DNA from 2 places in the Streptomyces sp. NPDC007971 genome. Region 2 is predicted to be linked to the other one. Evidence: riboswitches for the same ligand, from Rfam matches in the RefSeq annotation. Region 2 holds a riboswitch; the other holds the start of a gene.
What was found. Region 2 has a riboswitch for glycine ahead of gcvP (aminomethyl-transferring glycine dehydrogenase). Riboswitches for the same ligand answer to the same signal wherever they lie in the genome.

Region 1 (15,092 bases), on a different contig from region 2:
CGGTCGACGCGGGCGGCATCGACGACTCCTGGCGCCAGCAGCCCGGCACCCCGGTGTACGGCCTGCAGGCGGGGGCCGAGGCCGTACGGAAGGCTCTGTCGGAGGCGTCTCGGGAACGGCCGGCGGACTTCCGGGGCTGACCCGGACCGGACTTCCGGGGCTGACCCGGACGGTCACCGCGGGCAGGGTCAGGCCCCGGCGGCCCAGCTCCGCAGCGCGGCCTTGTCGGCGAAGTCGGCCACGTCCTTGTCGTGCGGCTCGCTGCTGTACTGGTGCAGGCGCCACTTGGCCTCGATGCGGGGCTTGCCCGCGGTGACGTAGTCGGCGATCCACAGGCCGTCGCCGGCGTAGGAGGTGACGTCCACGTTCAGCCAGTAGTCGCGGTTGGCGTACAGGAGCACCTTGTTGTGCGGCCGGAGTTCCTTCAGCGTCCGGATGAACATGTCCTTCTCGGCATTGCTGGCGTGCGTGCCGTCGCTGGTGGTCTCCCAGTCCACGGCGAGCAGGTCGCCCGCCTTCTCCGGGGCGTGCTGGACGAAGTACTCGGCCTGGGCGGTGATGTGCCCCGGCCACAGAAAGTGGTAGAAGCCGACGACGAGTCCGGCGTCGCGCCCGGTCTTGGCCTGGGCGGTGAGCCTGGGGTTGATGTACGAACGCCCCTCCGTCGCCTTGATGAAGACGAAGGAGAGGCCGTCCGTGTCGTACGAGGACGACTGGAACGCGCTGACGTCGATTCCATGAATCATGGGGGGACTCCCTGAAGTGTCAGTGGGGGTGACAGGAGTTGACTGATGTATGCCCCACCTTGGCACGCGGGATCCGCCCCTGGACCCGGAATGTCAGCTTCGCGTGGTCACCGATCCCAGCACCGACGGCGACTTGGCCGACCAGTCGGAGGTGATGATGCTGGCGTGGTCCCTGGCCAGCAGAGAGAGCCGGGCGGCGACCTCGGCGTCCGTCGGGTCGGTCGAGGAGATCGCCGGTGACACCCCGTCTGCGCCGGTCGTGATCAGGATGTAGTGGTTCGCGGAGTAGAACGAGGTGTCGTAGCCGTTGTTCACGTACGTCGCCGCGTCCCCGTCGAAGAACACGAACCAGGGCCGGATCGAGGCGTCGTAACGGCTGGTGCGCGGGTCGCCGGCGGCCGCGCCGAGCACGGCCGGGAAAGCCTGTGCCTCGCCGATCCGCCCTGCCGCGTACAGGTCGCGCAGATGGTCGCCGTACTCCTGGTCCGTCCAGTAGTGGTCGAAGGGGTTCGCCTGCTCCACCGTGCCCGGGATCAGCTCGAAGAGGAACTTGCCCCGCAGGGAGTCGCGGGCGGGCCAGGCGTCGGCCCGGGCCGCCGCGTCCAGGGAGGAGTGCGTCCCGCCCAGCAGGTCGGCCGGCCGGTAGACGCTGTTGCCGAGCTTCTGTGACACCAGGGTGTCGAACTCGTCGGGACCCATGCCCCCCTTGTCGTTGAAGCCGACCTTCATCTCGACCTTGAACACGATCGGCGGGTGGTCGGGGTGGAGCTGGTTCCAGGCCGCGATGTTGTCCAGGCAGCTGCCCAGATCCTGGTTGCGGCTCTTGCTGTACAGGTCGCCCGGGGTCTTCGCGGCCTCGCAGTTGTTGTCGTTGCCGAACGGGTTGCTGTGGCTGACCCGCCACCGGTGGGTCAGGCTGTCCACGTACACGTCCAGCTCCAGCAGCGAGGCGCCGGAGTCCAGCGCCTGTGCGAAATACGTGTACTTGGCCTTGTCGTAGGCGTTGTGCGTGCCGATCGCGGTCGTCCCGGAGAACGTGGGCGACGCCGCCCGGGCGTTCGCCGGTACCACCGCCAGCAGAGCGGCGGCGCCCACGAGCGCCGCCAGTCGTCTCAGGATGCGCATGTCTCAATTCCCCTTTGCTGTCGCCGAGTTGGCGGCAGCGTAGGGGGAAGCGGTTACCGCGTGGTAGCCCCAGGGGCAACATCACCCGTACCGCGCCTCCCCGTTGTGCGCGCTCGGCCCTGAGCTGTGCACAGCTCGGGCATCGAACCGTGCGGGAAGGGAGGCGCCGGGCCCGGCCGGGCGGCTACTCGCCGGTACGTGGCCACGGCGGCTTCGACGCGTCGCAACGAAGCCTCGCGGCTCGTCAAAATTGCAGGTCAAGCGCCGTTCTCCGGATGGATGCCGATCCTTGCGTCCGCACCGGGAGCTCTCAGATTTCCGCCTTCCTCCCAGGCGGTGGCCACCTCTCGTTCATGGGGAAGTCGCCGGAGGACGGCTTGCTGTGGGGCGAAGTTATATAGACAACTTTGCTCACCCGGGTGTCGTCACGACGGTGCCCGGGGCGGAGAGGACCCAACACCGTGTCATCCCTCTCACAGACCGCCGCGTCCGGGAGCAGCATCACGATCGGCTCCGCGACGCCCCCGCAGCGCGGCGACAAACTGGCCTTCACCTGGGCGACCGACGCCCCCGACCCCAAGAACTGGATCGGCGTCTACCCAGCCGACCGGCAGCCCGCCACCGGCAGCAGCTCGCTGGTGTGGTCGTACGTGCCCGGAACCTCGGGACAGACCACCCTCGACACCTCCGGCCTGAGCGACGGCCCGTACATCGCCTATCTGCTGGCCAAGGACGGCTACGGCGTCCTCGCCAGGACCGAGCCGTTCAGCTTCGCGGCCGGCGCCCCCGTCGGCGACCTGGTCGAGCTGACGACCCCCGCACCGCACGAGGGCGACAAGCTCTCCTTCCACTGGACGACGGACGCACCCGACGCGAAGAACTGGATCGGCGTCTACGACGGCGACCGGCAGCCGGGGCACGGCTCCTCCCTCGCCTGGCAGTACACCCCCGGCGCCTCGGGCGACATCACCCTCGACACCGCCGGACTCAGCGGCGGCCCGTACACCGCCTACCTGCTGGCCAAGGACGGCTACGGGATCCTCGCGAAGACGGCCCCGTTCACCTTCGTCGTGCGTCCCGTGATCCCGCGCCCGCACGCGGTCGTCGACGCCGTCACCACCGAGGCGCAGACCGCCGGCAAGGACTTCTCGGTGCAGCTGGGCGGTCTGTGGATCAGGCCCGAGGGCAACGCCGCGGGCAGCGCGGCCTTCAGGCGGGTCGGGGGCGACTCCTGGCTGTCGGTGACCGAGGACGGCACGGTCAGCGGCAGGGCCCCGCTGTTCGCGCCCCGAAGGCCCGGCCGGCTGGTGGCCTCCGTCACCGACAGCGCCGCCGGCAGCGACACCGTCACCGTCCAGGTGCCGGTGCGCACCTCCCGGGAGCGGCTCCGCCTGAAGGCGGCCACCCTCAACCTCTGGGACGCCGGCACCCACGTCGACGGCTTCCTGGAGAAGCAGCTGCGGCTCGTGCTCACCCAGGGCCTGGACGTCGTGGCGCTCCAGGAGTGCGGCGACAAGGGCGCCGAGAACCTCGCCGGGGCGCTCGGCTGGCACGCGCACCAGGCCGGCGGTCTCGGCATCGTGAGCCGCTACCCGCTCGGCGACGTTGTCCCCCCGACCGAGCAGCTGCCGGCCGCCGCCGCGACGCTGCACCTGCCCGGCGACCGCACCGTACGCCTGTGGACGGCCCGGCTGGACGACGCCGACTACGGGCCGTACGCGCTGCTGGCGGGCCGCACGCCCGCGCAGGTCGAGGCGGCGGAGAAGGGGACCGCCCGCTACCGGCAGACGCAGGCGCTGCTGGCCGCGCTGCGGCCGGACCTCGCCTCCCGCAATCCCGTCGTGCTGGCGGCCTCGCTCGCCTCGCCGTCCCACCACGACTGGACGAGCCGCACCGCGTCCGCGCACGGGGGAGTGGGCCGGGTCCGCTGGCCCGTCACCGAGGCGCTGGAGAAGGCCGGTCTCGTCGACGCCTTCCGCGAGGCCCACCCCAGCCCGGTGAAGGTGCCCGGCACCACCTGGTCCCCGGTCAGACCGCAGCGCGAGGGCGGCGGCGGGGCGGAGCCGCAGGACCGGATCGACCAGATCCAGTTCGCGGGGCGGCTCAAGGTCCAGGAGGCGCACAGCCTGTTCACCGGCTGGCCCCGGCCGGTCCCGGACACCGCCGCCAACGGCTGGCCCTCCGACCACGCGGCCGCCGTCGTCACCTTCTCCCTGTCCGCCCGCGGCTGACCGCGAACCACCCGAAGGACCTTCCCGTCATGACCGAGATCAGCCGCCGCAGCTTCATCGGCACCACCGCGGCGGGAGCCGCCATAGCCGCCGGCCTCCCCGGCACGGCCCAGGCCGCGGGGAGCGGCGCCCGCCACGGCAGCATCGCCGACGTCAAGCACGTCGTCATCCTGATGCAGGAGAACCGCAGCTTCGACCACTACTTCGGCACCCTGAGCGGCGTTCGGGGCTTCGGCGACCGCCAGACGACCGTCCTGTCCGACGGCGAGTCCGTGTTCCGCCAGCCCGACCGGAGCCGCAAGGAGGGCCACCTGCTGCCCTTCCGCATGGACACCACGAAGTACAACGCGCAGAACGCGGGCGGCCTCCCGCACGACTGGGACACCGGCCACAGCGCCGTCAACAACGGCGCCATGGACAAGTGGGTGCAGTCCAAGGGCGAGCGCACCATGGGCTACTTCACCCGCGCGGACATCCCCTACCAGTACGCCCTCGCCGACGCCTTCACCCTCTGCGACGGATACTTCTGCTCCCTGAACGGCCCCACCGACCCCAACCGCCTCTACCTGTGGACCGGCACCGCGGGCCCCGGCGTGGACGGCACCACCGGCCCGTGGACCGACAACACACCGGTCACGAACAACCCGGTGGCCGACTGGACGACGTACGCTGAGCGCCTGGAGAAGGCCGGCATCACCTGGCGCGTCTACCACAACCCCGACGGCTCCGACGACCGCAACGGCGACTACGACGACAACGCGCTGTCGTACTTCAAGCAGTTCCACGAGTTCCCCAAGGACGACCCGCGGTACATCAACGCCATGACGAAGTGGGACCTCACGGCGTTCGACCGGCACTGCAAGGACGGCACGCTGCCCACCGTCTCCTGGCTGGTGGCCCCCTACCTGTTCTGCGAGCACCCCAACGCCAGCCCCGACTACGGCGCCCACTGGGTCGACACCGCCCTGCAGTCGCTGTTCTCCAACCCCGACGTCTGGAAGCACACCGTCTTCCTGCTCATGTACGACGAGAACGACGGCTACTTCGACCACGTCATCCCGCCGTTCCCCGAGTCCGGCACCAAGGACGAGTTCGCGAACGGCAAGCCCATCGGCCTCGGCAGCCGGGTGCCGCTGTGGGTCGTCTCGCCGTGGTCGCGCGGCGGCTGGGGCAACTCCCAGGTCTTCGACCACACCTCGGTGCTGCGCTTCCTGGAGCGCGTCACCGGCGTGCAGGAGCCCAACATCTCCGAGTGGCGGCGCACCGTCTGCGGCGACCTCACCAGCTGCTTCGACTTCAGCAAGCCCGACTACAGCATCCCCGGGCTTCCCGACACGGTCGCGCTGATGGCCAAGGCGGACGCCGGCAGCGAGCTGCCGGCGGTCAAGGTGCCCGACCAGCAGTCCATGCCCGCGCAGGAGGAGGGCGACCGGCCCCACCGCGCCCTGCCGTACCGCCCGTGGGCCGACGTGTCGGTCGACCGCGCCACCGGCAAGGTCACCTGCACCCTCACCAATGACGGCAGCGTCGGCTACCACTTCACCGTGCTGCCGAACGTCGCCCTGCCCTTCACCGGCACGCCGTTCACGGTCCCGCCGCGCTCGTCGCGCACCTATGTGTGGGACGCCGCGGGCACCGACGGCCGCTACGACTTCTCCGTGTACGGCGCCGACGGGTTCGTCCGCCGCTTCTCCGGCACGGTGGTCCGCGCGGGCCAGGACGACGTGGCCGTGCCGTCGGTCCGGGCGGCCCTTCGGTCCCCGGGGCGGCCGGAGCACGCCACGGTGGAGCTGGAACTGCGCAACACCGGCGGCGCCGAGGTGGCGTTCACGATCACGCCGAACGACTTCGCCGGCCAGGAGCGGACCGTGTGGGTCGGCGCGGGCGACCACACCCGCCTGACGTGGCGCACCGACCGGGGGCGCTACGACATCACGGTCACCGCGGGCACCGGCACGCGGTTCGCCCAGCGGTACGCGGGCACCGTCCACGCCGGCTGAGACGACGCAGGGTGGGACCGGACAACCGGTCCCACCCTGCGGACGTATCGTTTCTCAGCACTCGATGATGTTCACCGCGAGGCCGCCGCGGGCCGTCTCCTTGTACTTCACGCTCATGTCCGCGCCGGTGTCCTTCATGGTCTTGATGACCTTGTCCAGCGACACCTTGTGCGAGCCGTCCCCGCGCATCGCCATCTTCGCGGCCGTGACCGCCTTCACCGCGGCCATGCCGTTGCGCTCGATGCACGGGATCTGGACCAGGCCGCCGACCGGGTCGCAGGTCAGGCCGAGGTTGTGCTCCATGCCGATCTCGGCCGCGTTCTCGACCTGCTCGGGGGAGCCGCCGAGGACCTCGGCGAGGGCGCCCGCGGCCATCGAGCAGGCGGAGCCGACCTCGCCCTGGCAGCCGACCTCGGCGCCGGAGATGGAGGCGTTCTCCTTGAAGAGCATGCCGATGGCGCCGGCGGCCAGCAGGAACCGGACGATGCCGTCCTCGTCGGCGCCGGGCACGAAGTTGATGTAGTAGTGCAGGACCGCCGGGATGATGCCTGCCGCGCCGTTCGTCGGGGCGGTCACGACCCGGCCGCCCGCCGCGTTCTCCTCGTTGACCGCCATCGCGTAAAGCGTGATCCACTCCATCGCGTGGGCCAGCGGGTCGCCCTCGGCGCGCAGCTGCCGGGCCGAGACCGCGGCGCGGCGGCGGACCTTCAGACCGCCGGGCAGGATGCCCTCCCGGGACATGCCGCGCGCGACGCAGGCCTGCATCACCCGCCAGATCTCCAGCAGGCCCGCGCGGATCTCCTCCTCCGTGCGCCAGGCCCGCTCGTTCTCCAGCATGAGGGAGGAGATCGACAGGCCCGTCTCCCCGGTGAGGCGCAGCAGCTCGTCGCCGGTGCGGAAGGGGTACTTCAGGACCGTGTCGTCCAGCTTGATGCGGTCCGCGCCGACCGCCTCCTCGTCCACGACGAAGCCGCCGCCGACCGAGTAGTACGTCTTGGAGAGCACCTCGGTGCCCGCGGTGTCGTAGGCCCACAGGGTCATGCCGTTGGCGTGGTACGGCAGGGCCTTGCGGCGGTGCAGGACCAGGTCGTCGTCGAAGGAGAAGGGGATCTCGTGCTCGCCGAGGAGCGAGAGCCGGCCCGTCTTCCGGATGCTCTCCACCCGCTCGTCGGCCGACTCCACGTCGACCGTGCGCGGCGAGGCGCCCTCCAGGCCGAGCAGCACCGCCTTCGGGGTGCCGTGGCCGTGGCCGGTCGCGCCGAGCGAGCCGTACAGCTCGCAACGGACGGACGCGGCCTTCTCCAGGAGGCCTTCGTTGCGCAGGCGGCGGGCGAACATGCGTGCCGCGCGCATCGGGCCCACCGTGTGGGAGCTGGACGGGCCTATGCCGATCGAGAACAGGTCGAAGACCGAGATGGCCACGGGGACTCCTCAATGCAGGGTGGTGCGGGGTGGTGCGGGGGCGGCGCGGGTGCGGGGGCACCGCGCGCTGTTCTTCCAGTGTGCGCGGTGCCCCGTAAAAGGTGACTTACTTGTTCAGAACCGGGTACAGCGGGTGCTTGTCGGCCAGGGCCTTCACCCGGGCCTTGAGGGCCTCGGCGTCGTAGGACGGCTTCAGCGCCTCGGCGATCACGTCCGCGACCTCGGCGAAGTCCTCGGCCGTGAAGCCGCGGGTGGCGAGGGCGGGCGTGCCGATCCTGAGGCCCGAGGTGACCATCGGGGGACGCGGGTCGTTCGGGACGGCGTTGCGGTTGACCGTGATCCCGACCTCGTGGAGGCGGTCCTCGGCCTGCTGGCCGTCCAGCTCCGACTCGCGCAGGTCGACCAGGATCAGGTGCACGTCCGTACCGCCGGACAGCACGTTCACGCCGGCCTCGCGGGCGTCGGCGGCGGTCAGCCGCTCGGCGAGGATCCGCGCGCCCTCCACCGTACGGCGCTGGCGCTCCTTGAAGTCCTCGCTCGCCGCGACCTTGAAGGAGACCGCCTTGGCCGCGATCACGTGCTCCAGGGGGCCGCCCTGGAAGCCCGGGAAGACGGACGAGTTCAGCTTCTTCGCGAAGGCCTTCTTCGCGAGGATGACGCCGCCGCGGGGGCCGCCCAGCGTCTTGTGGGTCGTGGAGGTCACCACGTCCGCGTGCTCCACCGGGTTCGGGTGCAGACCGGCGGCGACCAGGCCGGCGAAATGCGCCATGTCGACCCACAGGTACGCCTCGACCTCGTCGGCGATCCGGCGGAACTCGGCGAAGTCCAGCTGCCGCGGGTACGCCGACCAGCCCGCGATGATCACCTTCGGGCGGTGCTCCTTGGCGAGCCGCTCGACCTCGGCCATGTCGACCAGGCCGGTCTCCACGTCCACGTGGTACGCGACCACGTCGAACTGCTTGCCGGAGAAGTTCAGCCGCATCCCGTGGGTCAGGTGGCCGCCGTGCGCCAGGTCCAGGCCGAGGATGGTGTCCCCGGGCTGGGCCAGCGCGAACAGCGCCGCCTGGTTCGCGGAGGCGCCGGAGTGGGGCTGCACATTGGCGTACTCGGCGCCGAACAGCTCCTTGATCCGGTCGATGGCGATCTGCTCGGCGACGTCGACGTGCTCGCAGCCGCCGTAGTAGCGGCGGCCCGGGTAGCCCTCGGCGTACTTGTTGGTCAGGACCGAACCCTGGGCCTCCATCACCGCGAGCGGTGCGAAGTTCTCGGAGGCGATCATCTCCAGCGTCGACTGCTGGCGGTGCAGCTCGGCGTCGACCGCGGCGGCGATCTCCGGGTCCAGCTCGTGCAGGGGCGTGTTCAGGACAGTCATACGGCTACGCCTCCTCAGCCGGCGTTCTGGGCGGTGTACTCGTCGGCGGAGAGCAGGTCGGCCGGCTCCTCCGTGACGCGGACCTTGAACAGCCAGCCGCCTTCGAAGGGGGCGGAGTTCACCAGCGACGGGTCGTCCACCACGTCCTGGTTGGCCGCGACGACCTCACCGGTGACCGGCGAGTACAGGTCGGAGACCGACTTGGTCGACTCCAGCTCGCCGCAGGTCTCGCCCGCGGTCACCGTGTCGCCGACCTCGGGGAGCTGGGCGTAGACCACATCGCCGAGCGCGTTGGCCGCGAACTCGGTGATGCCGACCGTCGAGACGCCGTCCTCGGCGGCCGACAGCCACTCGTGCTCCTTGCTGTAGCGCAGCTGCTGGGGGTTGCTCATGGCCTGAATTCTCCTGTACGCGCGGGAGTGGTGGTCAATGGGGGACTGCTGAGACTGCTGGTGAGCAGATGAATGTGCGCAGGGTCAGGGTCCGGGTACGGACCGCGTCCGGCGTCTACTTCTGGCGCTTGTAGAAGGGCAGTGCCACGACCTCGTAGGGCTCGTGGCTTCCCCGGATGTCCACGCCGACGCCCTCGGTGCCCGGCGCCGCGTGCGCCGCGTCGACGTACGCGATGGCGATCGGCTTGCCCAGGGTGGGGGAGGGGGCACCGGAGGTGACCTCGCCGATCACCGTGCCGCCCGCGACGACCTGGTAGCCGGCGCGCGGCACCCTGCGGCCCTCGGCGATCAGTCCGACGAGTACCCGCGGCGGGCTCTGCTCAGCCCTGGAGGCGGCCTCGGTGAGCGCCTCGCGGCCCACGAAGTCGCCTTCCTTCTCGAACTTCACCACGCGGCCGAGCCCGGCGTCGAAGGGGGTGAGCGAGGTGGTCAGCTCGTGCCCGTACAGCGGCATGCCCGCCTCCAGGCGCAGGGTGTCCCGGCAGGACAGGCCGCACGGCACGAGACCGACGCCCTCGCCGGCCTCGGTCAGCGCCTGCCACAGCGCCACGGCGTGCTCGGGCTTGACGAACAGCTCGAAGCCGTCCTCGCCGGTGTAGCCGGTGCGCGCGATCAGCGCGGGGACGCCCGCGACCGTGCCGGGCAGGCCCGCGTAGTACTTCAGGCCGTCCAGGTCGGCGTCGGTGAGGGACTTCAGGATCCCGGGGGACTCGGGGCCCTGGACCGCGATCAGCGCGTACGCGTCACGGTCGTCACGGACCTCGGCGTCGAAGTCCGCGGCACGCTCGGTCAGCGCGTCCAGCACCACCTGGGCGTTGGAGGCGTTGGCGACGACCATGTACTCGGTCTCGGCCAGCCGGTAGACGATCAGGTCGTCCAGGATGCCGCCGTCGGCCCGGCAGATCATGGTGTAGCGGGCGCGGCCGACGCCGACGGAGGCGATGTTGCCGACCAGGGCGTAGTTCAGGAGGGCGGCCGCCTGCGGCCCGGTCACGGTGATCTCGCCCATGTGGGAGAGGTCGAAGAGACCGGCCCTGGTCCGCACCGCGACGTGCTCGTCGCGCTCGGAGCCGTAGCGCAGGGGCATGTCCCAGCCCGCGAAGTCGGTCATCGTCGCACCGAGCGAGCGATGCAGCGCGTCCAGCGCGGTGTGGCGCAGCTCGGTGGGTTCGGTACTGCTCATCGGTCGGTCGTCTCCCAAGGCAGGCATGACGGGCGAGGAACGTTCCTCCCCATCTGTCATCGGAACCTGAGAGGTTCGCCGGGACCGCCACAGGGGGGCGATCGCGGCTTGCACCTTGGGTGGAGCCACTGACACAGCGGCCCGCTTTTCAGATGTGCCTCGCCCGCGCGGTAACGGGGCCTGAGAGATTCAAGGGAGGGACTTGCTCCTTCGGCGTCCCAGCGAAGACTGCTGGGAACTCTCCCGCGCGGATTCAAGCGGCCGATATGCAGTTGGCGGCCACATCATTGCACGCCGGACCCCCACCCGTCAGGGTCCGCATCTGTAACCGACCTGTGGCACTACGCGCACCGAACCACAGGACACCGCGCATTACCTTCTCTTTACATCCGAGGGGCATGACCTTTGCACGCCCACAGGGGAGGACGATCACGGTGAACAGGACCACGGCCTACGCCGCCACCACCGGCATCATGGTGCCCGGGCAGCGTTCAGCCCCGGCCCGCGAGCGCTGCGCCGAGCGCCCGGCCCCCGTCGTCCGCGATCTGCGCGACCGCGCCGGCCGCAGCCCGCACGCACTGCTCTTCGGCCCCCGTGACCTGGTGGTGATCACCGGCCTGCCCGGCAGCGGCAAGTCCACCCTGATGCACCGCACGGTCCCCGGCCACCGCATCGACTCCCAGGACACCCGCGAGCGCTGGGCCCTTCGCCTGCCCCGCCTCCTGCCGTACGCCCTCTACCGCCCGCTGGTGCGCCTCGCCCACTACGCCGGACTGCACCGCGCCCTGCGCACCGGCGAGGGGGTCGTCGTGCACGACTGCGGCACCCAGGCCTGGGTGCGCGCCTGGCTGGCCCGCGAGGCCCGCCGCCGCGGCGGCACCCTGCACCTGCTCCTGCTCGACGTGACCCCGACGGCGGCCAGGGAGGGCCAGCGCCGGCGCGGCCGGGGCGTGTCCCGCTACGCCTTCCGCCGGCACCGACGCACGGCCGCCCGCCTGGTCGGCGCGGTGGAGCGGGGGGAGCTGCCCGCCGGCTGCGGCTCGGCGGTGTTGCTGGACCGCGACGCGGCGGACGTCCTGCACCGCATCGGCTTCACCGCCGGCCCGGAGTGAGGCGCTGGCTCGGACCGAGCCGGTCACCGGAACCGGCCGGAAACCGGAGCGAGCCCGTCGTCGGGACCGGCCGGAATCCGGAGCGAGTCCGTCGTCGGCCGGAATCCGGAGCGAGCCCGTCGTCGGAACCGGCCGGTCGTCGGACTGAAGCCGGTCGTCGGACTGAGCGGTGTCACAGGCACCCGCTAGCCTTTTGCATCACAACGGCGGTTCCCAGCAGGCGGCAGGCAGATGGACTTCTCGGCGGCGGGCTTTCCCGCGGACATCCCGGCACAGGCACACCCCCACCCGCACGGCGGTTGGCCCGGCAACGAGCTGGAGGAGGTGCTCTCGGCCTCCCTCGGCATACCCTCCGCGGGCGGCCGGATCGTCGAAGTCCTCGGCCGCAGCTTCCTCTGGATCCCGCTGCCCAACGGCGGCGGCCCGGACAGCGGCCCGCTGGACCTGCCCACCCTGGAGATCGACGGCCGGGTCTACGTCCCGGTCTTCAGCTCCGAGGAGCAGCTCCGGCAGGTGACCGGCTCCCACATGTCGTACACCATCGCCCCGGCGGTGGAGTTCGCCCGCGGTCTGCCCCCGCAGGTCGGTATCGCCGTCAACCCCGACGGCGTGGTCGGCATACCGCTCCCGCCCGAGGCGGTGGCCGAGCTGTCCCGAGGGAGCCGCACCGCGCTGGACGGCCCCAGCACCGGAGGCCGGGTCCGCCTCTTCGAGCCCGACTGGCAGGACGACCCGGTCGACTTCCTCTCCGCGGCCTCCGCCGAGTTCGCCGAGACGGGCGTGGTCCTCACGGCCCGCCGCTGCCTGGCTGCCATCGAGACCGCCGACCCGGTGATGTTCGTGGGCGTGGAGCTCTCCCAGTGGGAGGGCGACCTGCGAGCCCTTCCCCTGCAGGCCCTGGGTAAAGCTCTGGGCAAGGTCCCGGTCCAGTGGCCGGTCAACCTGGTCCTCCTGGACGTGGCCGAGGATCCGGTCGGTCACTGGCTCAAATCAAAGGTCCGCCCCTTCTACCAGTACGGCCACTAGAAGCGGGTGCGGGCGCGGCCGAGCACCAGGGGCGCGGGGAACTGCGCGAGAACCCACCACGAACCCGCACTCGCCTACGGACACGAGGTCCCGGGCCGTTCGGCGCTTAAGCTGTGTCCGAACGCGGGGCAATATTCGAAGGGGCGGTAAGACAGGTGAGCGCGAGCCCAAGCGGCAGCGTCGAGCACATGCTGCGCCAGGTCACCCCCGGGCGCTACGACGCCTACGAGGCACTGCTGCGCGCCCTCGCCACCCCTTCCTCCGGCCAGATCTGGATGCTCCTGTGGCACGGCCAGGGCGGATCCCCGGACGCCCAGTACGGGAACATGGAGGTCGACGGCTTCAGCTACGCCCCCTGTGTGACCTCCGCCCAGGAACTCTCGGCCAGCGGCTGGAACCGCTCCTACGAGGTGGTCGACAGCCTGGACGTGGCCCGCACCCTCTACCCCGACCACTACGGCCTCTGGCTCAACCCGCACGCTCCCGGCGGCGGCCTCGGCATCCCCTGGCTGGACCTGCGCCGCATCGCCACCGGCCTGGACCGCCAGCCCGCCGGCCCCCTGCGGCTGACGGAACCCGGCGTCGAGATCCCGCAGTTCTACGCCCTGCTCGCGCAGAACGCCCACCGCACCCCGGCCCTGCGCGCCCTGCGCCGCGCCTGGGTGCAGCCCGCGCTCGGGGCGCCGTATCTCGCCATCGGCCTGGACGTGTACGAGACCTCCCCGGCCGCGGTCGACTCGGTGCGCGCGATGATGCAGCAGTCCGTCGGCGCGGTCCCGGAGGGGCTGCCGGTCTCGACGGTGGCGATGACGGACGACTACGACCCGGTCGTGATGTGGATGCGGGCGAACGCCCGCCCGTTCTACGACCGCGAGGCCCACGCGGCTCCGCCCCAGCCCCAGCTCCAGGCCTCGCCCCAGGCCCCGGCCGCCGGTTACGGGTACCCGCCCGTCCACGGCGGCTACTGATCAACGGGGCCGCGCGCCACGCGTCCTGACCCGTATCGCAGAATGGACAGGGCGGTGCGCTTCTGCGCGCGTAGACATCCGCGGTACGCACCGAACCGGGCATAATCTGCCGTTCTGTCCTAACTGGGCCGCGTCCGAGGGTCGTTACCCACTGTTCGGATAACGGATTCCCCTGCACTGCATCACGGTTGCGCATACTTTCGCCGTCAGCTCTGGCGGGTGATCGCAGCCACGCTGAAGACTCCCGACTCAAGACGCGAGGTGAAGACCTCGTGATCGATGGCAAGTCGACAAAGCCGCAAACCGCGGCAGGCGCAGGCCGGTCACCACCGGCGAGAGGGGTCGCTCACCGTGACCGCACCGATCGAGACCACCGGAGCGGCAGCCGAGGCGCAGCCGGAGGCTGTGCTGGAGGGTGTCCAGAAGGGGCAGATCGAGGGTCGTTCCCTGGGTCAGATCGCCTGGTCCCGGTTCAAGCGGGACAGAGTCGCCGTCGTCGGCGGCGTCGTCGTGATCCTGCTGATCCTCCTCGCAATCCTCTCGCGCCCCATCCAGGCCATGTTCGGCCTCGACCCCAACGCCTTCCACCAGGACCTGATCGTGCCCGACACCTCGCTGCCCAAGGGCGGCTGGGGCGGCATGAGCCTCGATCACCCGCTGGGCGTGGACCCGAAGTTCGGCCGGGACATCGCCACCCGCATCCTCGAAGGTTCCTGGGTCTCGCTGGTGGTCGCCTTCGGCGCCACGATCCTGTCGAACGTGATCGGCGCCGTCATGGGCGTGGTCGCCGGCTACTACGGCGGCCGGGTCGACTCGATCATCAGCCGGCTGATGGACATCTTCCTCGCCTTCCCCCTCCTGCTGTTCGCGATCGCCATCTCCGCCACCCTCCAGGGCGGCGCCTTCGGCCTCAACGGACTGCCGCTGCATCTGAGCGTTCTCATCTTCGTCATCGGCTTCTTCAACTGGCCCTACCTGGGCCGGATCGTGCGAGGCCAGACGCTCGCCCTGCGTGAGCGCGAGTTCGTGGACGCGGCCCGCGGCATGGGAGCCAAGGGTCCGTACATCCTCTTCCGCGAGCTGATGCCCAACCTGGTCGGCCCGATCATCGTCTACTCGACGCTGCTCATCCCGACCAACATCCTGTTCGAGGCCTCCCTGAGCTTCCTGGGTGTGGGCATCCAGCCCCCGCAGGCGTCCTGGGGCGGCATGCTCCGGGAAGCCGTCACCTACTACCAGGTCGATCCCCAGTACATGATCGTGCCGGGCCTCGCCATCTTCATCACCGTCCTGGCGTTCAATCTGCTCGGCGACGGTCTCCGAGACGCTCTCGACCCCCGCAGCCGCTAGGCAGCCCCGAGAGTCCATCAAGTTTCCTATCTATGGAGGGGAAGCAGACCATCATGCGAAGGTCAGCGCTGGCCGCGGTCGCGGCAATCGGCTCCGCAAGCCTGC
Region 2 (15,092 bases):
CCGACGGTGTGCGGGTCGTGGAGACCGACGGCCGTTGGGTGATGGTGCTGCCCGACCCGGCGGAGGCGGTCACCCACCTGTGGGCCGAGGGCCCGGACGATGCCGGGGCGCAGGCCCTGCTGGACGAGTGGTCGTCCGTGGTGGACAGCGCAGGGCGGTAGAGCGGGCAGTTCGGACGGCAAAACCACCGCACGCGCGCGTGCCGGACAAGTGTCCCCAAGGGGGCCTGTCCGGCACGCCGGTGGGGCCATTCGGAGGTACTGGTCGCGACATGCGACGATGTGCGGCATGCCGCAGCAACCCCCCGTTCGGAGCAGCCCCCCGCGGCCGCAGCGTCCGGACGCTTCCATGTCGTTGATCACCAACGTCATGGACCACAGCCTGGACGACGGGTACGCCGAGGCCGCCGCCCGGAAGAAGACCGAGGGGGAGGGCGGGCTGCCGAAGACCCTCAGGGCGAAGCTGGGCCTGGCGGCCGGGCTGGTGCTCGCGGCGCTGGTGGTGACCGTGGGGGCGGCGCAGGCGCGCGTGGCGGCGCCCGTGGTGGCCAAGGAGCGCCAGGAGCTGATCGACCGCATCGACCGGGAGACCTCGGGCGCGGACAAGCTGGAGAGCACTGTCGACGCCCTGCGCGACGACGTCAGCGCGCGGCAGCGGGCGGCTCTGAAGAAGAGCGGCGCTGGTGCCGAGGCGGATCTGATGGGCGTCCTGTCGGGCGCCACCGCGGTGCACGGCCCGGGGGTCAGGCTCGTCGTGAACGACGCCAAGGAGGCCAGCACCGGCGGCGAGGGGACCAACCCGCGCGAGACCTCCGGTTTCTCCGACACCGGGCGGGTCCGGGACCGGGACATGCAGCGGGTGGTCAACGGGCTGTGGGCCTCCGGCGCCGAAGCCGTCTCGATCAATGGACAGCGCCTGACGGCCCTGTCCGCGGTCAGGGCCGCGGGTGACGCGATACTGGTCGACAACAGACCGCTCGTGCCGCCGTACACGGTGCTGGCGGTGGGGGACGGGGATCGGCTGAGCACCAGGTTCCAGAACAGCGCCGACGGGCTGTACCTGCACGCCCTGGAGCAGAGCTACGGGATCCGGGCCACCATCTCCGCGCAGGGTGACGTCCGGTTGCCCGCCGCACCGAGTGTGATCGTACGCACAGCACAGCCGAACGCCGAGAAGACTGAGAAGGGCACATCGTGATCGCCGTACTGGGCCTCGTCGTGGGAGTCGTGGCCGGCCTGTTGGTCCGGCCCGAGGTTCCGGCGGTCGTCGAGCCTTACCTGCCGATCGCCGTCGTGGCGGCGCTGGACGCCGTCTTCGGTGGTCTGCGAGCCATGCTCGACGGGATCTTCGACGACAAGGTCTTCGTGGTGTCGTTCCTGTCCAACGTGGTCGTGGCCGCGCTGATCGTGTTCCTGGGGGACAAGTTGGGCGTGGGCGCGCAGCTGTCCACGGGTGTCGTCGTGGTCCTGGGTATCCGGATCTTCTCCAACGCCGCGGCGATCCGGCGACACGTCTTCAGGGCGTGAGGCCGATGAGCAACCAGGAGGAGCAGCCGGAGAACAGGCTGCGCAAGGAACTGCCCGACGAGGTGCCTGCGTCGGCCGCGGAGTCCGCACAGGCTCCCGCCCACAGCGGTGAGCAGCCGCTCACCGGGCGTCAGCGGCTGGTGAAGGGGCTGTGGCCGCTGCGGCTCACGCGTGCCCAACTCATCGTCGCCCTGCTGCTGTTCGGGCTCGGCTTCGGGCTCGCCGTGCAGGTGGCGTCGAACAGCGACAGCGACAGTGCGCTGCGCGGCGCGCGCCAGGAAGATCTTGTTCGCATTCTCGATGAACTGGATTCGCGTACTCAGCGTCTTGAGGACGAGAAGCAGGGACTCGAGAAGCAGCGCTCGGAGCTGCAGAGCAGCTCCGACCAGGCTGCGGAGGCACGCAAGCAGACGGCCGAGAAGGAGAGGCAACTCGGCATTCTGGCGGGCACCGTGGCGGCGCAGGGTCCCGGCATCACCATGACGATCGAGGACACGAAGGGGACGGTCAAGGCGGACATGCTGCTCGACGCGATCCAAGAGCTGCGCGCGGCCGGCGCGGAGGCGGTCCAGGTGAACGGGGTACGAGTGGTCGCGAGCACCTACTTCACCGACTCGGGGAAGAGCGTGAGCGTCGACGGGAACAAGATCAACGCCCCCTATCGTTTCCAGATCATCGGCAAGCCGCAGGACCTCGAGCCGGCGCTCAACATCCCTGGAGGCGTGGTGCAGACCCTGGAGAAGGAGCAGGCCACGGTGACTGTGGAGCGGTCGAGCAAGATCGTCGTCGACGCCTTGCGACAGGCGAAGCAGCCTGACTACGCTCGGTCGTCCTCCCAGTGAACCGGTGGTGCATGGGGGACGTCCGGCAGGGGCATGAGGTTGCGGGGGGTCGGCGCACCGAAGGGGCGGTGCGTGGTGGAAACTGTCTGGTGGATACGGACGTTGTGAGGATGTCCGGGTCGGCCGGTGTAGGCAATCAGGGTTCGTCCTGCCCCACGGGCGGGTCTGTTTCGGTCAAGGGGAATCGCCCGTGAAGTTGTTTGCGAAGTTGTTCGGCAAGAGCGCGCGAGAGGGTAGCAACAACGCGACCGCTCGCCATCGCGCACAGCCTGACGCAGAGGGTCAGCGTCCGCTGTTCCGTGACCAGGTCGCTGGTCCGGGCGGTGACATTTCCGGAGGTCAGGGCGCGGCGTCTGTTGACCCTGCGCAGTCCGGCGGCATAGGTTTCGGGCAACCGTCAACCTCAGGTGCGGGTGGAGGGTTTGCCTCCGACCCGTACGCGACCCATGCCCCGTCGGGACAGCCGCGGCAGGAGGATCCGTCCATGTCGGCCCTGGTGTGTACGAGGTGCGGTAACCGCAATGCGGAGAACGCCCGGTTCTGCTCCAACTGTGGCGCGCCGCTGCGTGCCGGGGTGGCTCCGGAACGCGCCTCGGAGACGACGTCCACCATCTCCATCTCCGGCCTCGAGGCCTACGACGCGGAGGTGACCGGCCAGACGCCGCTGCCGATGCTCTCGCCCGAGGCGCAGGCCGCGGTCGACGCGTTGCCGCCGGGCTCGGCGCTCCTGGTGGTGCGGCGGGGCCCGAACTCGGGCAGCCGCTTCCTGCTGGACAGCGACCTGACCACGGCCGGCCGTCATCCGCAGAGCGACATCTTCCTCGACGACGTCACGGTCTCGCGGCGGCACGTGGAATTCCGGCGCTCTCCGGACGGCTCGTTCACGGTGGCCGATGTCGGCAGTCTGAACGGCACGTACGTCAACCGCGAGCGGATCGACCAGGTCCCTCTCGCGAACGGTGACGAGGTGCAGATCGGCAAGTACCGGCTGGTCTTCTACGCGAGCCGGCAGGGCATCTGACCCCGCCGGATCCCGTCCGGTGGGACCCCAGGGAAGGTCCATGCTTCAAACACCGAGCGGCGGTGCCCGAAACGGTACCGCCGCCACGGACAGTGGGCTGATGAGCATCGGCACGGTGCTGAACGCGCTGCGCGACGAGTTCCCCGAAGTCACCATCTCCAAGATCCGCTTTCTGGAGTCGGAGGGGCTCATCGAGCCGCGGCGGACCCCGTCGGGGTACCGCAAGTTCAGCGCCGGGGACGTCGAGCGCCTCGCTCACGTCCTGAGGATGCAGCGGGACCACTATCTGCCGCTCAAGGTGATCCGGGAGCACCTGGCGGCCATGGAGCGGGGCGAGGCCGTCCAGCTGCCCGTGGTGGGGCGCCAGCGTACCGGGGAGGACGTGCCGGAGCAGGTCCAGCGGCCGACGGTCGCCCGGGTCGGGCGGGCCGAGCTGCTGGCGGCCGCCGGCATCGACGAGGACGCCCTCAAGGAGTGGGAGTCGTACGGGCTCGTCGCTCCTGTGGAGGACGGGGCGTACGAGGCCGAGGCCGTCACCGTGGCCTCGCTCGTCGCCGAGCTGGGCCGGTTCGGGATCGAACCGCGTCACCTGCGGGTGATGAAGGCCGCGGCCGACCGCGAGGCGGGCCTCGTGGACCAGGTGGTGGCCCCTCTGAAGCGCCATCGCAACCCGCAGACCAGGGCACATGCCGAGGCCCGTACGAAGGAGCTGGCGGCGCTCACGGTGAAGCTGCACGCCGCGCTGGTACAGACCGCCCTCGGCGTGCGGCTGCCCTGAACGGCGGAGTTCCCGGACGGCCGGATCGGGCACCTGTTCCCGGCCCGACTACCCAAACGTCCCGGGCACGGCCTAGGGTTGCTGTGTGAACGAGCTCGATGTCGTAGGTGTCCGGGTCGAAATGCCCTCCAACCAACCGATCGTGCTCCTGCGCGAAGTGGGAGGCGACCGTTACCTCCCCATCTGGATCGGGCCGGGGGAGGCGACGGCGATCGCCTTCGCCCAGCAGGGCATGGCGCCCGCGCGACCGCTGACCCACGACCTGTTCAAGGACGTGCTGGAGGCCGTCGGCCAGGAGCTGACCGAAGTACGCATCACGGATCTGCGTGAGGGCGTCTTCTACGCGGAGCTGGTCTTCGCCAGTGGGGTCGAGGTGAGTGCCCGTCCCTCCGACGCCATAGCGCTCGCCCTGCGTACCGGAACGCCGATCTACGGCAGCGACACGGTGCTGGACGATGCCGGCATCGCGATTCCGGACGAGCAGGAGGACGAGGTGGAGAAGTTCCGCGAGTTCCTCGACCAGATCTCGCCCGAGGACTTCGGCACCAGCAGCCAGTGAGTCGGCTCCGGACGGGCGGCCGGAGGGTCTGTGACCGGCCCGTCAGCGGCGCGTCGGGCCCCCGCCCCGTGGCAATTGCCACCGGCCATTGAGAGCGTCCTACGGCTTCCCGCGAACGCATTCGGCTAGCCTTTCCCCGCGGTGGGGACGGGAAACCACTCCTAGGGTGATTATCACTCGGCGTGCCGAGTGTGGCGATCGTTGACGCACCCCTGGTGACTGCCTACCGTCGAGAAGGCAGGTCAAGGACGGAGGTCGGCGTGAGAACGAGCGGCGACGGTACGGTGGGGGGTGCCCCCGGACGCGGTCTCGGGGAGAACGGCCCGTACCCGCTTCACAGCAGCGCGGTCGGCCACGCCCAGCAGCGACCGACGGCGGTGCCGAACGGCGGAGGGGCGGCGTCCATGGCGTCCGAGGAGATCGGCTATCGAGGGCCCACGGCCTGCGCGGCGGCCGGCATCACCTACCGGCAACTCGACTACTGGGCCCGCACAGGTCTCGTCGAGCCCAGTGTGCGGCCTGCCCACGGGTCGGGCACCCAGCGTCTGTACAGCTTCCGGGACATCGTCGTCCTGAAGATCGTCAAGCGGTTCCTGGACACCGGGGTCTCGCTGCAGAACATCCGATCGGCCGTACAGCACCTGCGGGAACGCGGTTTCCGCGACCTGGAGCGCATGACCCTCATGAGCGACGGTGCCACGGTCTACGAGTGCACCTCGCCGGACGAGGTCCACGCCCTGCTCCAGGGCGGTCAGGGCATCTTCGGGATCGCCGTCGGCGTGGTCTGGCGGGATGTGGAAAGCGCACTCTCCCAGCTGCACGGGGAGCGCATCGACACCGGGGAGACGCTCATCGGGCACAACCCCGCGGACGAACTGGCGCGGCGCCGCAACCGGGCCGTCTGAACGGCCCCGGAACCCGGTCGTCTGAACGGCCTCGCAACCCGGCCGTCCGGGCAGCCCTGCCGAGCCGTCCGGGGGATCCCGCAACCGCAAGAGGGACGCCCGAGCGCACGCCCGCGCGCTGGGCTCTCGCGCGTGGAAGGGCCTGACGGCCCGGCTTGACCGCACGGGGGCCGTTCGGGCGTCGCAGCCCTGCTCCGGCCCGTCCCGTGCCGGTCCATTGTCAGTGCCGTGGTGCAGCATCGAGGTGTGAGAAACGCTCCCACGATCCTGCATCTCGACATGGATGCCTTCTACGCCTCGGTGGAACAGGCATCCAAGCCGAGCCTGCGCGGGAAGGCCGTCGTCGTGGGCGGACTGGGGCCTCGCGGGGTGGTGGCCACCGCGTCGTACGAGGCACGAGTCTTCGGGGTCCACTCGGCGATGCCGATGGCCCAGGCGCGCCGGCTGGCGCCGAACGCCGCGTACCTCGTGCCGCGCTTCACCCTGTACCGGTCGGTCAGCGACCAGGTGATGGCGCTGCTGCGCGCGCTGTCGCCGCTGGTGGAGCCGCTGAGCCTGGACGAGGCGTTCGTGGACCTGGAGGCCGGGTCGGCGGCCTGGGACGAGGAGTCGGCTCGCCTGGCGGGAGCGAAGCTGCGCGCGGACATACGGGCGGCCACGGGGCTCACGGGGTCGGTGGGGCTGGCCGCCTCCAAGATGCTCGCGAAGATCGCCTCGGAGGAGGCCAAGCCCGACGGAATGGTGCTCATCGAGCCGGGGACCGAGCGGGCGCTGCTGGGCCCCATGCCGGTGCGGACCCTGCCCGGGATCGGACCGGCCACCGGGGACCACCTGAGACGGGCCGGGATCACCACCGTCGAGGAGCTGGCCGAGGCAGGTGAGGACGAGCTGGTGCGGCTGCTGGGCAAGGCGCACGGGCACGCGCTGTACGCCATGGCACTGGCACGGGACGACCGGCCCGTGGTGGCCGAGCGGGAGACCAAGTCGGTGTCGGTCGAGGACACCTATGACGTGGACATCCACGACCGGCTGCGGGTCGGCCTGGAGGTGCAGCGGCTCGCCGAGCGGTGCGTGCGGCGGCTGCGCGAGGCCGGGCTGTCCGGGCGGACCATCGTGCTGAAGGTGCGCCGGTACGACTTCTCGACGCTGACCCGGTCCGAGACGCTCAGAGGTCCCACGGACGACCCGGCGGTGATCCGGGAGGCGGCCGCACGGCTGCTGGAGTCCGTGGACACCACGGGAGGTGTCCGGCTGCTCGGCGTGGGGGTCTCCGGGCTCGCCGACTACACGCAGGAGGACCTGTTCGCGCAGGCGGCGGGGGAGCGGGCCGCGTCCGTGGAAGCGCCGGAGGAGGTCGTTCCCGAGGCCGCGGCGGACCCGGAGCCCGCGGAGCGGCACTGGCGGGCGGGCCACGACGTACGGCACGCCGAGTACGGGCACGGGTGGGTGCAGGGCAGTGGCCTGGGGCGGGTCACCGTCCGCTTCGAGACGCCGCAGTCCCCTCCGGGGAGGGTGCGGACGTTTCTCGTCGATGATCCTGCGCTTGAGGTGGCGGAGCCGCTGCCGTTGGTGCTGGACGGGGTGGATTCCGAGGTGTAGAGGCCGCTTGTGCGGCCGTCGTCGGGTGCGGGTTGGTTGTGGTTTCTCGCGCAGTTCCCCGCGCCCCTGGGCGGGTGATGGTTGGTTGGCGGGTGCGGGTTCGTTGTGGCGTGTCACGCAGTTCCCGGCGCCCCTGGGCAGGTGACGTCGGCGGGAGGGGGCTGGCCGAGGGAGCTCAGCTTTCCTCGGTGCCTGCCAGCTTGCCGAAGTCGCGGTCCGGGGCGGGGGGTGGGGTCACGTCCAGGCCGTAGTGGTGGTAGAGCTGGAGTTCCTGCTCGGGAGAGAGATGGCGGCCCACGCCGAAGTCGGGGGCGTCCTTGATGAGCGAGCGTTCGAAGGGGACCCGGAGGGCACCCTCGACCAGTTCGCTCGGCTCCAGGGGGACGAAGGCGTCCCGGGAGAACAGCCCGGTGCGTATGGCCGCCCACTCGGGCACGCCCGTCGCGTCGTCGAGGTACACCTCGTCGACCGTGCCGATCTTGGTGCCATTGCTGTCGAACGCCTTGCGGCCGATCAGGTTGCGCGGATCGATGTCGGTCTGCACGGTCCCTCTCCCTCCACGTGGTCGCAACTCATCCGTAAGCACTACAAAAGAGCACATTCAGGGAGGCGGCCACTCGAGGGCTCGGGCGTTGACCTCGCTGGTAGGCTGACAGCGGCTGCTGATCCCGTGCGGGAGAGTCCTCCGAGCATCTCGGAGGCGCCGAAGGAGCAAATCCTCCCCGGAATCTCTCAGGCTCACGTACCGCACGGACGAGGTCACTCTGGAAAGCAGGGCGGGTGTCGACGGCGTCCGCCCTCACCGACGGTGAAAGCCGGCGCCTTCGGGTGTCCGGTGAAGCTCTCAGGTTGAGATGACAGAGGGGGAGGCCGTCGGGGCACCCACGCCGTGGTGCCCCTCGAAGGTCGTGTCAGACCAGGAGGCCTCCGCAATGACCGCCCACCGCATTCCGCTCTCCGAGCTCGAAGCGGGCATCCCCTTCGAGCAGCGCCACATCGGGCCCGACCAGGAGGCGCGGGCCAAGATGCTCGCGCACATCGGCTACGGCTCCCTCGACGAGCTGACCGCCGCCGCGGTCCCGGACGTGATCAAGAACGCGGACGCCCTGGACCTGCCGGGCGCCCGCACCGAGGCCGAGGTGCTCGCCGAGCTGCGCTCGCTCGCCGACCAAAACCAGGTCCTCGGCTCGATGATCGGTCTCGGCTACTACGGCACCTTCACCCCGCCGGTCATCCTGCGCAACGTCATGGAGAACCCGGCCTGGTACACGGCCTACACGCCGTACCAGCCGGAGATCTCGCAGGGCCGTCTGGAGGCGCTGCTGAACTTCCAGACGATGGTCGCCGAGCTGACCGGCCTGCCCACCTCCGGCGCCTCGCTGCTGGACGAGGGAACCGCGGCCGCCGAGGCGATGGCGCTGTCCCGGCGCATGGGCAAGAACAAGAAGGGCCTGTTCCTGGTCGACGCGGATGCCCTGCCGCAGACCGTCGCCGTCATCGAGACGCGTGCGGAGCCGACCGGCGTCGAGGTCGTCGTCGCGGACCTCAGCGACGGCATCCCGGCCGACATCGCCGCGCGCGAGATCAACGGCGTCCTGATCCAGTACCCGGGCGCCTCCGGTGCCGTACGTGACATCAAGCCGGTCGTCGACCAGGCGCACGAGCTGGGCGCCCTCGTCACCGTCGCCGCCGACCTGCTGGCGCTCACCCTGCTGACCTCGCCGGGTGAGCTGGGCGCGGACATCGCCGTCGGCACCACCCAGCGCTTCGGCGTCCCGATGGGCTTCGGCGGTCCGCACGCGGGTTACATGGCGGTGCACGAGAAGTTCGCGCGCAGCCTGCCCGGGCGTCTCGTCGGTGTCTCCGTCGACGCCGACGGCCACAAGGCCTACCGCCTCGCGCTGCAGACCCGTGAGCAGCACATCCGCCGCGAGAAGGCCACCAGCAACATCTGCACCGCGCAGGTGCTGCTCGCCGTGATGGCCGGGATGTACGCCGTCTACCACGGCCCCGAGGGCCTGCGTACCATCGCCCGCCGCACCCACCGCTACGCCACGATCCTCGCCGAGGGCCTGAAGGCCGGCGGTGTCGAGATCGTCCACGGCGCTTACTTCGACACCCTCACCGCGCGTGTGCCCGGCAAGGCCGCCGACATCGTCGCCGCCGCCCGTGACAAGGGCGTCAACCTGCTCCCGGTCGACGCCGACCACGTCTCCCTCGCCTGCGACGAGACGACCAACCGCGCCCAGCTGGACGCCGTCTTCGCCGCCTTCGGTGTCGCGGGCGACATCGAGACGCTCGACGCGGCCGCCGGGGAGGCGCTGCCCCAGGCGCTGCTGCGCACCGACGACTACCTCGCCCACCCGGTCTTCCACGACCACCGCTCCGAGACCGCGATGCTGCGCTACCTGCGCAAGCTGGCCGACCGCGACTACGCGCTCGACCGCGGCATGATCCCGCTGGGCTCGTGCACCATGAAGCTCAACGCGACCACGGAGATGGAGCCGGTCACCTGGCCCGAGTTCGGCCAGCTGCACCCCTTCGTGCCCGCCGAGCAGGCCGGGGGCTACCTCACGCTCATCCGTGAGCTGGAGGAGCGCCTTGCCGAGGTCACCGGCTACGACAAGGTCTCGCTCCAGCCGAACGCCGGTTCGCAGGGTGAGCTGGCCGGTCTGCTGGCCGTCCGCGGCTACCACCGGGCCAACGGCGACGAGCAGCGGACCGTGTGCCTGATCCCGTCCTCGGCGCACGGCACCAACGCCGCCAGCGCCGTGATGGCGGGCATGAGGGTCGTCGTCGTGAAGACCGCCGGGGACGGCGAGATCGACGTCGAGGACCTGCGCGCCAAGATCGAGCAGTACCGTGACGAGCTGTCGGTGCTGATGATCACCTACCCGTCGACGCACGGCGTCTTCGAGGAGCACGTCGCCGACATCTGTGCCCAGGTCCACGAGGCGGGCGGCCAGGTGTACGTCGACGGCGCCAACCTCAACGCCCTGGTCGGACTCGCCAAGCCGGGCCACTTCGGCGGCGACGTCTCGCACCTGAACCTGCACAAGACCTTCTGCATCCCGCACGGCGGCGGCGGCCCGGGTGTCGGCCCGGTCGGGGTCCGCGCGCACCTGGCGCCGTACCTGCCCAACCACCCCCTGCAGCCCGCGGCCGGCCCGGAGACGGGCGTCGGTCCGATCTCGGCGGCTCCGTGGGGCAGCGCGGGCATCCTGCCCATTTCCTGGGCGTACGTCCGCCTGATGGGCGGCGAGGGTCTCAAGCGCGCCACCCAGGTGGCCGTGCTCTCCGCGAACTACATCGCCAAGCGCCTGGAGCCGCACTACCCGGTGCTGTACACGGGCCCCGGCGGCCTGGTCGCGCACGAGTGCATCATCGACCTGCGTCCGCTGACCAAGGCGACCGGCGTGAGCGTGGACGACGTGGCCAAGCGTCTGATCGACTACGGCTTCCACGCGCCGACCATGTCCTTCCCGGTGGCCGGCACGCTGATGATCGAGCCGACCGAGTCCGAGGACCTGGCCGAGCTGGACCGTTTCTGCGATGCGATGATCGCCATCCGTGCGGAGATCGAGAAGGTCGGTTCCGGCGAGTGGCCCGCGGAGGACAACCCGCTGCGGGGCGCCCCGCACACCTCGGGCGCGCTCGGCGGTGAGTGGGCCCACGCCTACAGCCGCCAGGAGGCCGTCTTCCCGGCCGGAGTCTCGGTCGCCGACAAGTACTGGCCGCCGGTGCGCCGTATCGACCAGGCCTTCGGCGACCGCAACCTGGTCTGCTCCTGCCCGCCGCTGGACGCGTACGAGGACTGAGCGTCTTCGGGCCGAGCGCCCTGCCGGTGAGAGCCCCGCCCGTGCTTCGGGCGGGGCTCTCCCGTTGTTCACGCCGTCGCGAGCGACACCTCGGTGGATTTGATCAGGGCGATCACGTCCGAGCCCACGAAGAGGCCGAGGTCCTCGGCCGCGTCCCTGGTGATCACCGCCGTGAGTTCGCCGCCGGGCACGGCGATCTTCACGGAGGCCATGGCTGCGCCGTGGACGAGCTGGACGATCGCGCCGGGCAGCCGGTTGCGGATGGACAGACCCTCGACTTCGCCCGAGGCGAGGGCGATCTCCGTCGACTTCACCAGCGCGTGGACGCGGGACTGCGGGGCGAGGCCGAGCTGCTCGACGGCTTCCAGGGTGATGGCCGCCGTGAGCTCCTGCCCGCCGTCCAGGCGGATCCTGACCGTGGCCATGACCTCGCCGGGGTGGACCTCGGTGACGGTGCCGGGGAGCTGGTTGCGGATGCTCAGTGTCATGGGCACCCACGGTAGAGCGCGTGTCCGGTCAGGCCGGGTATGCGTGCGTCTGGGTCGCTTTCACCGTCGCCCAGACAGCTGCGCCGGGGTGCAGATCCAGGTCGGCGGCGCCGGCCGTGGTCAGATCGGCGGCGAGGGGAAGCTCGCCGGTGAGGTCGGCCCGGATCTGGTCGCCGTGGGTCTCCAGACCCGAGACCTCGCAGCGCCACAGATTGCGGGCGCTGGCGCCGGCGGGCCGCTCCCTGAAGAGGGTGACGGCGACCGGCGGGAAGGCCACGAAGACCGGGCCGGACAGGTCCTCCGTGGTCGTGACCGACGGCCCCGCCTCCAGCCGTACCGTGTGCCCGTCGGCCACTCCCCGGTAGAGGTTGAGGCCGACCAGCTGGGCGATGTAGTCCGTGCGCGGATGGCGGGCGATCTCGGACGGAGTGCCCTCCTGGACGACCCGGCCGTGTTCGACGACCACCAGCCGGTCGGCGAGCACCATGGCGTCGAGCGGGTCGTGCGTGACCAGGACGGCGACCGCCTCGAACTCGGCCAGATGGCGGCGCAGCTGGGCGCGCACCTCCAGCCGGGTGCGGGCGTCCAGGGCCGCGAGGGGCTCGTCCAGGAGCAGCAGCCGCGGCCGGGTGGCGAGAGCCCGGGCGAGCGCGACGCGCTGGGCCTGGCCGCCGGAGAGACGGCGGGGCTTGGCGCCGGCGTGCTCGGCGAGGCCCATCCGGTCCAACCAGGCGGCGGCCTGCGCACGGGCCTCGGCCTTGGTGGCGCCCTGGCAGCGCGGACCGAAGGCCACGTTGTCCAGGGCGGACAGGTGCGGGAAGAGCAGATAGTCCTGGAAGACGACGCCGACCGGGCGGGACTCGGGCGGGATGCGTTCCAGGGACGCGCCGTCGAGCCGCAGATGGCCGTCGCTGAGGGGGACCAGACCGGCGAGGGCGCGCAGGGCGGTGGTCTTGCCGGCGCCGTTGGGGCCGAGCAGCGCGACGACGTCGCCGGGGGCGGCGGTCAGCGCCACGTCGAGCCGGAAGGTGCCCTGGTCGACGACGAGGTGGGCGTCCAGCCCCTGCTCGCCCACGGCCTCGGGCGCGAGGCCGGCCTCAGGGGCGTCGATGTCGGTCATGAAGGGATCGTCCAGCCGGGTCTCGTCGGGGGCGGGGGATGGTCGTGCCGTGTCAGCGGGGGCGGCTCGGTTCGGTTGTGCACCGCCGGCGGGTGCCTGCGGTTGTGCGGTGTCGGCGCCGGCTGCGTGGCTCGTGCGGTGTCGTCGGCGGCTGCGTGGGGTCGTGCGGTGTCGTCGTCGGGCGGCTGGGTGTGGTGGTGCGGTGTCGTCGGCGGGGCCGCGTGCTGTCGTGCCACGTTCGATCGTCCCCCATGGGTGCCCGACCGTCAGGAGCCGGTCAGCCACCGGTCGCGCAATCCCGCCAGCACCGTGATCGACACGGCCAGCAGGACCAGGCTCAGGGCGATGGCCGCGTCGGGGTCGTTCTGCAGGGCGAGGTAGACCGCGAGGGGCATGGTCTGGGTGCGGCCGGGGAAGTTGCCCGCGAAGGTGATCGTCGCACCGAACTCGCCGAGCGCGCGGGCCCAGGCGAGAACGGCACCCGCGGCGATGCCGGGCGCGATCAGCGGCAGGGTGACCCGGCGGAACGCGGTGAAGCGGGAGGCCCCCAGCGTGGCGGCCGCCTCCTCGAAGCGCGGGTCGGCGGCGCGCAGGGTGCCCTCGACGCTGATGACCAGGAACGGCATCGCGACGAACGCCTCCGCGATGACGACTCCGGTGGTGGTGAACGGCAGGGTGATCCCGAACCAGGTGTCGAGCCACTTGCCGACCACTCCGTTGCGGCCCAGGGCCAGCAGCAGGGCGACACCGCCCACCACCGGCGGAAGCACCAGGGGCAGGGTCACCAGGGCCCGCACCAGGCCACGGCCGGGAAAGTCCGTGCGCGCCAGCAGCCAGGCCAGCGGTACGCCCAGGACGAGACTGACGGCGGTCGCGGCCGTGGCGCTGACGAGGGAGAGCTGGAGTGCCTGCCACACCTCGGTGCTGGTCAGCAGGTCCGGCAGGCTGCGCCAGGGAGCGCGCACGAGCAGGGCGACCAGGGGCAGCAGCAGGAACACCAGGGCGACCAGCCCGGGCAGCAGCAGCGGCAGCGGCAGCCCGGCCCGGATGCGGCGGCGCCGCGTCCCACCCGTGCGGGGCTGGGACGCGGCGCCGGGCTTGTCGAGCGGGGTCACGGCTTGAGGAACCCGGCCTCGCTCAGGACCTTCCGGCCCTCGGCGGACTGCACCAGGGCGATGAACGCCTTGGCCGTCTCCGCGTTCCTGGTGCTCTTCAGCAGGGCGATCGGGTAGTCGTTGATGGCCTTGGCGGACTCGGGGAACTCCACGCCCTCCACCTTGCCACCGGCCGCCTTCACATCGGTCCTGTAGACCACCGCGGCGTCGGCCTCCTTCAGCACCACCTTGTTCAGGGCGGACTTGACGTCCTCCTCGTAGGAGGCCGGGGTGAGCTTCAGCTTGTTGGCGTCCAGGGCCTTCTGGGCGGCGGCGCCGCACGGCACGGTCTTGTCGCACAGGACGACCTTCAGCCCGGACTTGGTGAGGTCCTTCAAGGAGGCCACCTTGTCGGGGTTGCCCGGCAGCGTGGCGATCTCCAGCTGGTTGCGGACGAAGGTGGCCGGGGTGCCGGTCGCGTCCTGCTTGTCCGTCACGATCGCCATGGTCTTGGGGCTGGCGGCGGCGAACACGTCCGCCGGGGCACCGCCGGTGATGCTCGCGGCAAGGGTGTCGCTGCCGCCGAAGTTGAAGTTGACCTTGGTGCCGGGGTGGGCCTTCTCGAACTCCTTGCCCAGGGCCGTGAAGCTCTCCTTGAGGGAGGCGGCGGCGAACACGTTGATGTCGCCGGAGAGCTTCGTGGAGGCGGAGGACGACGGGTCCGACTTGTTCGGCTCGGTCGAGTGGTCGGAGGAGGAGCAGGCGCTGAGTGCCATCAGGGCGGCAGCTCCCGCACCGGCCAGCTGCAGCATTCGCCGGGTCCGGCGCACGGAACGGGTCATCACGGATCTACTCCTCGGGATCTTGGAACAAAGGTCGCGCCCTGTCACGGCCGGAATCGGCCGTGCGGCGATGATACTGCCGCATCTGCGAGCTGTAAGTCTCCTGTCGCATTGCATGAGCTGCATACATGAGACGTGTGGCTGGCATGTGCGTTTGTACGGTGCTCAGGCGCGGGTACGGTCCTGCGGGAGGTGGTCGCGGTGACTCACGCGGAACTGGCCCTGACCGGCGATCTCGTACGACCGGACCGGCTGACCGTGCCGGACCTGCTCGCCTGGCCCCAGCACCGGGCCGACGTCAGCTTCGAGTGCGCGACCAGTGGCATCCAGCACCACCGGTTCTCCGGGCCGCGTCTGTACGACGTGCTCGCCGACGCCGGGCCCGGCTTCGACCCGGTCCGGCGCAAGGACCGGCTGCGCTTCCTGATCGCCGTCACCGGCACCGACGGTCACCACGCCCTGCTGTCCTGGGCCGAGATCGACCCGGACTTCGCCGACGC

Region 1: linked by a shared signal. The riboswitch ahead of gcvT (glycine cleavage system aminomethyltransferase GcvT) and the one ahead of gcvP (aminomethyl-transferring glycine dehydrogenase) in region 2 are both predicted to bind glycine.

The regions. Positions count from the first base shown of each region.
Region 1 is NZ_JBIBJK010000026.1:37,822-52,913, forward strand. Features, by position in the region: gene ACFZCP_RS39120 (NAD(P)-binding domain-containing protein) at 1-140, shown strand, start outside; gene ACFZCP_RS39125 (GH25 family lysozyme) at 189-746, opposite strand; gene ACFZCP_RS39130 (Ca2+-dependent phosphoinositide-specific phospholipase C) at 840-1,871, opposite strand; gene ACFZCP_RS39135 (endonuclease/exonuclease/phosphatase family protein) at 2,333-4,102, shown strand; gene ACFZCP_RS39140 (phosphocholine-specific phospholipase C) at 4,132-6,102, shown strand; gene ACFZCP_RS39145 (L-serine ammonia-lyase) at 6,157-7,524, opposite strand; gene glyA (serine hydroxymethyltransferase) at 7,631-8,896, opposite strand; gene gcvH (glycine cleavage system protein GcvH) at 8,911-9,288, opposite strand; gene gcvT (glycine cleavage system aminomethyltransferase GcvT) at 9,404-10,531, opposite strand; glycine riboswitch at 10,690-10,787, opposite strand; gene ACFZCP_RS39165 (AAA family ATPase) at 10,966-11,643, shown strand; gene ACFZCP_RS39170 (enhanced serine sensitivity protein SseB C-terminal domain-containing protein) at 11,875-12,669, shown strand; gene ACFZCP_RS39175 (enhanced serine sensitivity protein SseB C-terminal domain-containing protein) at 12,858-13,637, shown strand; gene ACFZCP_RS39180 (ABC transporter permease) at 13,989-14,987, shown strand; gene ACFZCP_RS39185 (ABC transporter substrate-binding protein) at 15,020-15,092, shown strand, end outside.
Region 2 is NZ_JBIBJK010000037.1:3,263-18,354, forward strand. Features, by position in the region: gene ACFZCP_RS43640 (sugar phosphate nucleotidyltransferase) at 1-161, shown strand, start outside; gene ACFZCP_RS43645 (DUF881 domain-containing protein) at 280-1,197, shown strand; gene ACFZCP_RS43650 (small basic family protein) at 1,194-1,526, shown strand; gene ACFZCP_RS43655 (DUF881 domain-containing protein) at 1,532-2,368, shown strand; gene ACFZCP_RS43660 (FHA domain-containing protein) at 2,559-3,389, shown strand; gene ACFZCP_RS43665 (MerR family transcriptional regulator) at 3,430-4,167, shown strand; gene ACFZCP_RS43670 (bifunctional nuclease family protein) at 4,253-4,726, shown strand; gene ACFZCP_RS43675 (MerR family transcriptional regulator) at 4,987-5,631, shown strand; gene ACFZCP_RS43680 (DNA polymerase IV) at 5,878-7,230, shown strand; gene ACFZCP_RS43685 (PRC-barrel domain-containing protein) at 7,406-7,774, opposite strand; glycine riboswitch at 7,894-7,988, shown strand; gene gcvP (aminomethyl-transferring glycine dehydrogenase) at 8,163-11,048, shown strand; gene ACFZCP_RS43695 (TOBE domain-containing protein) at 11,117-11,536, opposite strand; gene ACFZCP_RS43700 (ATP-binding cassette domain-containing protein) at 11,565-12,656, opposite strand; gene modB (molybdate ABC transporter permease subunit) at 12,923-13,771, opposite strand; gene modA (molybdate ABC transporter substrate-binding protein) at 13,768-14,592, opposite strand; gene ACFZCP_RS43715 (molybdopterin-dependent oxidoreductase) at 14,785-15,092, shown strand, end outside.